2 regions of the Devosia sp. P1_H9 genome follow, and region 2 is predicted to be linked to the other one. Evidence: predicted binding sites of a transcription regulator. Region 2 holds the regulator's gene; the other holds the start of a gene.
What was found. Region 2 encodes LexA, which represses DNA repair genes until DNA is damaged. Its sites were predicted from a motif close to TGTTCNNNNTGTGTTCNG; they were not measured.
Positions count from the first base shown of each region.

Region 1 (4,239 bases), on a different contig from region 2:
GCGGCCAAGCACATCACCAGCTCCAGCCTCGATTGGACCATCCTCGAGCCGGGCGAGCTCACCGATGGCGGCGGCACCGGCAAGGTGGTGCTGAGCCAGGAGGCGATCAACGAGGAGTCGGTCCCACGCGAGGACGTCGCCGCGGTGGTGGTCGCCCTGCTCGAAGAGCCCAAGTCGATCGGCAAGGTCTTCCAGCTCACCCGCGGGAAGGACACGATTGCCATCGCCCTCAAGGCCGCGCTCAGCTGATGACCCGCCCCGAAATCGGCCACCTGCTCGGCTCCGGCAAGGTGGCCGAAGCCTTCCACTACGGCGAGCACGTGCTGAAGCTCTATCGTGACCCTGCCGCCCGCGCCGTCGCCTTCAGCGAGGCTGCCATCCTGGCCGTCGTCGCCGATCACGGCCTGCCCACCCCGCAGGTTTTCGAAGCCGGCAAGTTCGCCGGCCGCTGGGGCCTCGTCATGTCCCGCGCCACCGGCGAGCCGCTGGCGACCCTCGCCACCGCCGATCCCACGCAGATCCCCGCCGCGCTCGAAGCCATGGTGCAGCTACACCTAGCCATGCACGCCCGCGAGGAAACGCGCCTGGCGCCGCTGAAGCCTCGCCTGGCGCACCGCATCGCCCACGTGCCCCAGCTCGACGAAGCGCTGCGCACAAAACTGCTCGCCGACCTGGCCTGCTTGCCCGATGGCAACCGCCTCTGCCACGGCGATTTCCACCCGTTCAACATCATCGGCACCCCCGAAACGGCGATGATCGTCGATTGGCCCGACGCCACTTCGGGGCCGCCCGCCGCCGACGTCGCCCGCTCCTACGTGCTGATGCTGCACGGCGCCGGCCCCGACCTCGCCAACGCCTATCTCGAGCGCTACCTGGCCCTCGGCCCCCTTACCGCCCCCGAAATCCGCGCCTGGCTCCCCATCATCGCCGCAGCCCGCCTTTCGGAGAACGTCCCGGAAGAAACCGACCGCCTGCTGGCCCTGGCGGGGGGCTGACAGCTACGCCACCACCACCAGCTTCCCCAGCGCCCGCCCGTCGCCGATCCGCTGAAACGCCTCTGCAGCCTGTTCCAGCGGATACACCCGCTCCACCGCCGGCACGATCGTCCCCGCTGCCACCAGCGCCCCAAGCTCCGCCAGTTGCCCCACATCCGGCCGGTGCAGCAGCAGCCCCATCTGTTGCCCCTCCGGCTTCGATGTCATCGCCCCGGCCAGCGCCACCGTGAGGATCGTCGACGTCTTCCCGCCCACCATCACGAACCGGCCACGCGGACTCAGCGCCCGCCGGTAATGCGCCAGCGGCCGCGCCGCCACCATGTCGAGGATCAGGTCGTATCGCTCCCCCTCAGCCGTGTAGTCCGTCACCGCATAGTCGATCACCCGGTCCGCCCCGACCGATCGCATCAGCTCCGCCTTCTCGGCCCGGTCCACCCCCGTCACCTCGGCCCCGGCCCGCTTGGCCAGCTGGATCGCGAACGTCCCCGCCCCGCCTCCGCCGCCATTGATCAGCACCTTGTCGCCCGGCTGCACCTCGCCCTTCCAGCGCAACCCCTGCCACGCCAAGAGTCCCGCCTGCGGCGTTGCCGCCGCGGCCTCAAAACTCACTCCCGCGGGGATCGCCGCTAGTGCAGCTTCAGGCGCCGCGACATACTCCGCGAACCCGCCCCAGCTCGCCCCGCTAAGATCGCCGAACACCGCATCGCCCACCGCGAACCGCGTTACCCCCTCGCCTGCCGCCTCGACCACGCCCGCCACATCCGCCCCAAGGATCGCGTACGGCGGCCGCAGCAGCCCGCCGAGCCGCACCAAGAACGGCTGGCCCCGCAGCAGGTCCCAATCCCAAGAATTGAGCGACGCCGCCTTCACCCGGATCAGCACCTCGCCCGCCTTCGGCACCGGCCGTGCCACCTCCGTCAGCCGCAACTGCTCCGGCATCCCGTAAGCCGAATAGACCACTGCCCGCATCGCACCCTCCAGATCCCCAGCAGCAGACCTAGGCGGCACACCTGTCGATAGCAAGACAAGCCCCCGGCAGCCGCGACTCAGCTTGACAAGCTGCACCCTTCGTTCACTTTATGTTCCCCACGCCGCCATGGAGAACCCGGATGGAGTCCGCCGCCACCATCCTCCACGCCGATCTCGATGCCTTCTACGCCTCGGTCGAGCAGCTGCTGAACCCCGAGCTGCGCGGCAAACCGATCGCCGTCGGCGGTGGCGTAGTGCTCGCTGCCTCGTACGAGGCCAAGGCCTTCGGCGTCCACGGCGGCATGTCCGGCTGGGCCGCGAAGGAACTCTGCCCCGAACTGATCTTCACCGGCGGCCACTTCGAGGAGTACCAGCAGCTCGGTGACGCCGCCATCGCCGTGCTCTCCGACTACACCCCGCTGGTCGAACGCATCTCCATCGATGAAGCCTTCGCCGATGTCGCCGGCTGCGAACACCTGTTCGGCTCGCCCGAAACCATCGCCCAGACCATCCGCTCCCGCGTCCGCGCCGAGCTCGGCCTCCCCATCTCCGTCGGCGTCGCGCGGACCAAGCATCTCGCCAAGATCGCCTCGCAGGTCGCCAAGCCCGATGGCCTCGTCGTCGTCGACCCGGTCCGCGAACTCGAATTCCTCCACCATCTGCCGGTCGGGCTGATGTGGGGCGTCGGCCCGGTCACCGAAGGCAAGCTCGAAGACGAGGGCATCCTCACCATCGGCCAGCTCGCCGAAAAGCACGTCGAATGGGTGCAGGCTCTGCTCGGCCGCGCCACCGGCGAAAAGCTCAGCGCCCTGAGCTGGAACCGCGATCCCCGCGCCATTGTCACCAACCAACGCGCCCGCTCCGCCGGCGCTCAGTCAGCCCTCGGCAAAAAGCCCTTCATCGAGCGCATCTACCGCCCGACGCTGCACCACCTCGCCGATCGCATCGCCTCGCGCCTTCGGGTCAAGTCCTGGCACGGCCACACCATCACCCTGCGCGTCCGCTTCCGCGACATGCGCGCCGTCACCCGATCGGTCACCATCGACAGCCCCATCGCCGCGACGGTCAGCCTCGCTGAGATCGCCGAAGACCTGGTGCGCGTCGTGCAAGCCGACCACCCCGACGAGCGCACCATCACGCTCCTGGCCATCTCGGTCTCGCACCTCGAGCGCAACCCGCTGGTCCAGCTCGAACTGCCGCTCGGCCTCGCCGACGAGCCCCGCCGCCCCGGCACCCGCAGCGGCGCCGCCCGGCTGATCGCCGATCGCGCCATGGACACCGTCCGCACCCGCTTCGGCCGCGAAGCCATCGGCTACGGCTCCGCCACCCTCGAACTCACCCGCTCCATCCCCGACGCCTTCCGCGGCCTCGCCGAGAAGTCGCTGTGATCGCTACACCTCGCGCAACCGTGCGATCACCCGATCCGCCATATTTGCACATCGCGCCCCGTCGAACGGATAGAGCTCGGCGAACGAGCCGCGCATCTGCTCTTCCAGCACCGCCCGCAACATCCGCCGCGCCCGGTGCAGCCGGGTCTTCACCGTTTCCGGCTTCAGCGTCAGCTGCTCCGCCGTCTCCTCGGTGCTCAGCCCCTCGACATCGCGCAGCACGAACACCGTGCGAAATCCCTCCGGCAGGCCATCGATGGCTGTCTCCAGTATCTGGCGCATTTCTGACCGTGCGGCCTCCGTATCGGCGGGGAGCGGAACCAGCGACAGCGGGAACAGCGACACCAGCCCGGCATCGGCGCTCACCGCCTGGTCCAGCGCTTCTAGATCGCTGTTCCTGCGCCGCCGTCGCAACCGGGACACCGCCTCGTTCAGCGCAATGCGGGTCAGCCAGGTGGAAAAGCTCGCCTCGCCGCGAAAGCTCGCCAGCGCCGTGAACGCCTTCACATAGGTTTCCTGCACCACGTCCTCGGCCTCGCCGTCATTGCGCAGCACGCTGCGCGCGGCCCGGAACAGCCGCTGGTTGTTGCGCTCGATCAGCGTGCGAATGGCGTTCTCGCCACCCCGTCGTGCCAGCTCCACCAGCTCGGCCTCGCCCAGATCCCGCACTTCGCTTCGCGGCTTCAGCACCGTCAGCATCTGCCATCCTCCCTATCCGCGCCTCACCGTACCGGCGGCCATGATCGCCGCGACATCCGGAAATCCGGCCAGCGCGATCTCTGGCAGTTCGGTCAGGCCCGCACCGGCATTGGCGTAGTTCGCCGCCTCCGGACCCGGCGTTCCGACGACGATCCGACCCACCATGCCGGCATGCTCGTGCGGCACGC
Region 1 covers NZ_JBFUCQ010000004.1:419,389-423,627, forward strand. The annotation lists gene AC1DYL_RS10555 (NAD(P)-binding oxidoreductase) at 1-249, shown strand, start outside; gene AC1DYL_RS10560 (aminoglycoside phosphotransferase family protein) at 249-995, shown strand; gene AC1DYL_RS10565 (NAD(P)-dependent alcohol dehydrogenase) at 999-1,964, opposite strand; gene dinB (DNA polymerase IV) at 2,105-3,352, shown strand; gene AC1DYL_RS10575 (RNA polymerase sigma factor) at 3,356-4,051, opposite strand; gene AC1DYL_RS10580 (plastocyanin/azurin family copper-binding protein) at 4,064-4,239, opposite strand, start outside.
Region 1: a site for LexA is predicted at 2,065-2,082, ahead of dinB (DNA polymerase IV). Genes of this name have one in related genera too.

Region 2 (4,239 bases):
ATGCCGCGCTCGATTGTGGCGCCGATAACTGCCGGGTTGGTGTCCGGCGACACAACGAACCGGCCGCCCGCATCGGCGACCGCGTCGACATCGGCGCGGTTCAGCACCGTGCCCGCACCGACCAGGGCGCGACCGTCGAAGGCCTTGGCGGCGTCTTCGATCGAGCGCAGCGCTTCGGGCGAATTGAGTGGGACCTCGATCATGGTGATGCCGGCGAGCACGAGGGCGTCGCAAACTTCGAGGGTTTCGGGAGGCGTGATGCCGCGAAGGATCGCGATGATGTGGCGGTGGTCCATGAACTTCTATGCCTGTCTTGCTGCCTTGAGTCCGGCGAGGGTGGCGTCGGTCGCATCGACGATGCGGGTCCGGGCGCCGAGCCGTTCAAAGCCCATCTGGTACAACCCGCAAAGGCCGACACTGCCCACCAGCGGAATCTCCGCCTCGCCGATCCAGTCGCGCTGGCCCCCGATCTCGGCGCCGATCAACAGGCCCGAGAGGAAACCGGCACACCATGCCGGGCTGCGGCCCGACAGCAGGGAGCCGGCGCGGACCTTGAACAGCGTCGCGGTCAAGCGCTGGGGGCGCTCGAGCCCCTGGTCGAGACCGGCAGCGAAGCCGACATCACGATCTTCGCCCTCGAGCTCACCACCGAGCGAATGGCGCAGCACCGAGTGGGTGCGCAGCAGCTCGAAGATCTCGCCGGTCATAGCGCTGGAGAAGCGCTCCAGCTTGGTGCCGGAAAGCAGCGCCCACTTGCTGTGGGTGCCCGGCATAACCGCGAGGCCGGAGAAGTTGGGGATCAGTGCCGAGAGCCCAAGCAATTGGGTTTCCTCGCCGCGCATCACGTCCTCCGCACCCAGATCGCGGAGGCAGACGCCAGGCAGGATGCGCGGGTTGTGCGGGCCGGGCATGTCGGGCGCAACGGCGCCGGCAGCGATGCGACCGAGTTCGGCGGGGGCGTCGAGATAGGGGGCCTCGATCCAGCCCTGCCGCGCGCCCGCCATGCCGCAGATCAGTACGTCCTCGACGTCATCGGCGACGCCGTTGAGCAGTGAGGTCAGCACATCGGGGTATTGCTCGCGACTGAGACGGCCCATGCCGTCCGGCGATGAGCGGGAGAAGGCGATCTCACCGGCGGAATCTATTCCCCATGCCCGCAGATTGGAGGTGCCCCAATCGACGGCGACCCATTCGACCTGTCCTGCCAAAACCCTCTCCCTTGCGCCGCCAGTTTGCCGCGCATCAAGCCATGCCGCTACATCGCAATCGGGAAGGTGGTCCACTCTCCTGGTATGATCGCGAAAGCCGCTCGCAGGCGGCGCCTCAGATCCGATGCGCCACTTGCTGCCAGCGGCGCGGAACGTAACGTCTTTGCCAGCCCAGCCCTAGTGCAATTGTTGTCCGCAGCGTCCGGATTCATAAGAAAAAGGGCCGGCTGAGGCAGCCGGCCCGAAGACCCGATTGGCGGCAGGTCAGGAGTTCAGTACTTGCGGAGCAGGCCAACCAGGCGGCCCTGCACCTTCACCCGGTCGGGCGGGAAGATGCGGGTTTCGTAGGCTGGGTTGGCGGCCTCGAGCGCTACCGAGTTGCCGCGACGGCGCAGCCGCTTCAGCGTCGCCTCCTCGTCATCTACGAGGGCGACGACGATCTCACCGGTCGAAGCGGCGTCCTGTTTCTTGATGAGCACGGTGTCGCCATCGAAAATCCCGGCATCGATCATCGAATCGCCGCGCACTTCCAGGGCATAATGTTCACCCGCACCGAGCATCTCGGGCGGCACCATGATGGAATGGCTGTGGGTCTGGATGGCCTCGATCGGAGTGCCGGCGGCGATCCGGCCCATCACCGGGACGGTGACCGCGCGGTAGGCGTCGGCGTTGGCCACCTGAGCCGCGGGGCGTGCCGGCGGGGTCGCGACCCGGCCAAGATTACCCTCGATGACGCTCGGCTCGAAGCGCGCCTTGCGGCCGCCGAGCGATGGATTCATCGAGTCCGGCAGTTTGATCACCTCGAGCGCCCGGGCCCGGTTGGGCAGGCGCCGGATGAAGCCGCGCTCCTCGAGCGCAGTGATCAGCCGGTGAATGCCCGACTTGCTGCGAAGATCGAGCGCATCCTTCATCTCGTCGAACGAGGGTGGGATGCCGGATTCTTTCATCCGCTCGTGGATGAACATCAGAAGTTCGTGTTGCTTGCGCGTCAGCATGGCGGCCCCGTGAGCAGAATCGGAACAAAGACTGAACGTGTTATACGTGTTCCAGTTATGTTCTGCAATCGGACGATGAATATTGCGTTACGATGGCGCTCCTGACGCGCCGAAAGAGAGGACGCGTGGCCGCGAAATCCTCTCGACGTCGAGGCCTTGCGTTTCGTTGACCTGCTGTCCACCAGGGCATACCGTCGAGAGATTGGCGTGTCGAACCCGCACACCCCAACCTTCTCAGCTGGAGCTGTGCTCGTTTCCACGGGCCAGTGAACTGGACTGTTTCTGAGGAGGAAAACATGTCTATGAAGTCAAGCCGTTATGCCATATCCGCAATGATCCTGGGGATCTTGCTCAGCCCCACCGTGGCGGCCGAAATGACCGATGCGGAATTGGTCGCCAACGCGCTGTCGGCAGCGCCGGTGGCGGTGGGCCAGAATGCCACGGTCGTGAACTTCGATGCTCAGATGCAGATGAAGACGCTCAAGGAGGGAACGAACGGCTTTACCTGCATGCCGGACAACCTGGCTTCGCCCACCAATGATCCAATATGCGTCGATGCCGGAGGCATGGCGTGGTTGACGGCATATAGCGAGAAGAAGGACCCACCCGAGGGCGTGGTCGGTTTCGGCTACATGCTGCAGGGCGAGTCGGCGCCCGACAACGTGGATCCGTTCGCGACCGCGCCGCCTGCAGGTCACGACTGGATGGTCGATGGGCCGCACGTCATGATCTTCAACGTCGCAGACGAGATGCTGGCCGGCTATCCCAAGGAAGAACATCCCGACCACACCCAGCCCTATGTGATGTGGCCAAACACTCCCTATGCCCACCTGATGATCCCCGTGCACTGACGACGGGATTGACTGGCGCGTGCCGGCGCATTGGTCGGCGCGCGCCACGGCCGGACTATTGCGGCTCGGCCGGTAGGGTAAGCTGCACGCTGAAGCCTTTGCCAGGCTGCGATGCAACCGTCAGTTCGCCACCGAGCAGACCCGCGATCTCTTCGACTATGGGCAGCCCAAGGCCGGCTCCGGGCTTGTCGCTGTTGCCGCGGCTGAAGCGCTTGCGCACTGCCGCCAGCTGCTCGGCGGCGACGCCCTTGCCGGTGTCGGCCACCTGCAGCACCACCACGCGGTCCCCTGTGGCGACGCCAACCGTCGCTTCAGAACCAGGTCCGGCGTAGGCGATGGCGTTCTCGATGAGGTTGCTCAGCAGTTCACCGAGCAGCATCGGGTCGCCGCGGACCAGCGCCGGTCCTTCGCCCTCGAGGCCAAGATCGATGTCGGCGGCATGGGCCCGGACGACATAGTCGCCTGTGCGCTCCCGGGCGAGCTCGAACAGATCGACAACCTGGAACTGCAGCCGATCGGACGCAGCCTCGTCGATCCTGGCGAGGAGCAGCAGTTGCGCGAGGACGCGCTCGGCGTGCACCACCGCGGCATCGGCGGTGCGGGCCGCCTCCCGTGCCGCGGCAGGGCTATCGGCGCGGAGCGCCAGCGCCAACTGAGTGCGGATGATGGTGAGCGGCGTGCGGAGCTGATGGCTGGCATTGCCGGTGAAATGGCGCAGGGCATCGAGAGCTGACGACAGCCGCGTCATGAACGAGTTGATCGTGTCGACCAGGCCCTGCACCTCGCGGGGAACCTCCTGTTCGATGGGGCTGAGGTCATCGAGGGCCCGCCGCGAGATGGCGTCGCGGAGGCGATAGAGTGGGGCGAGCGAGAAACCGACGGCCAGCCAGAGGATCACCGCGGCGGCGAGGATGAGCAGCGCAAGGCGAATGGCAGAGCGGAGGAGCAGGGTCTGGGTCAACTGCGTGCGGGCGATGGTGGTCTCGGCGACAGTGACCGTGAACGGGATGGCGCTGACGCCGGAGGATGCTGCGCGTCGCAGCACGGCCACGCGGATCGGCTCACCGCGGAAGCTGGCGTCCGAATAGGCGATGTCGGCCGTCGCTGCATCAGAGGTCGGCAGGGTCTGATAGCCCGTGATGAAGCCCTCCGGACCGTCGACGCGGTAGAAGACCCGGTCCTGCG
Region 2 covers NZ_JBFUCQ010000002.1:21,544-25,782, forward strand. The annotation lists gene AC1DYL_RS03125 (2-dehydro-3-deoxy-6-phosphogalactonate aldolase) at 1-296, opposite strand, end outside; gene AC1DYL_RS03130 (2-dehydro-3-deoxygalactonokinase) at 303-1,208, opposite strand; gene lexA (transcriptional repressor LexA) at 1,481-2,203, opposite strand; gene AC1DYL_RS03140 (hypothetical protein) at 2,506-3,054, shown strand; gene AC1DYL_RS03145 (sensor histidine kinase) at 3,110-4,239, opposite strand, start outside.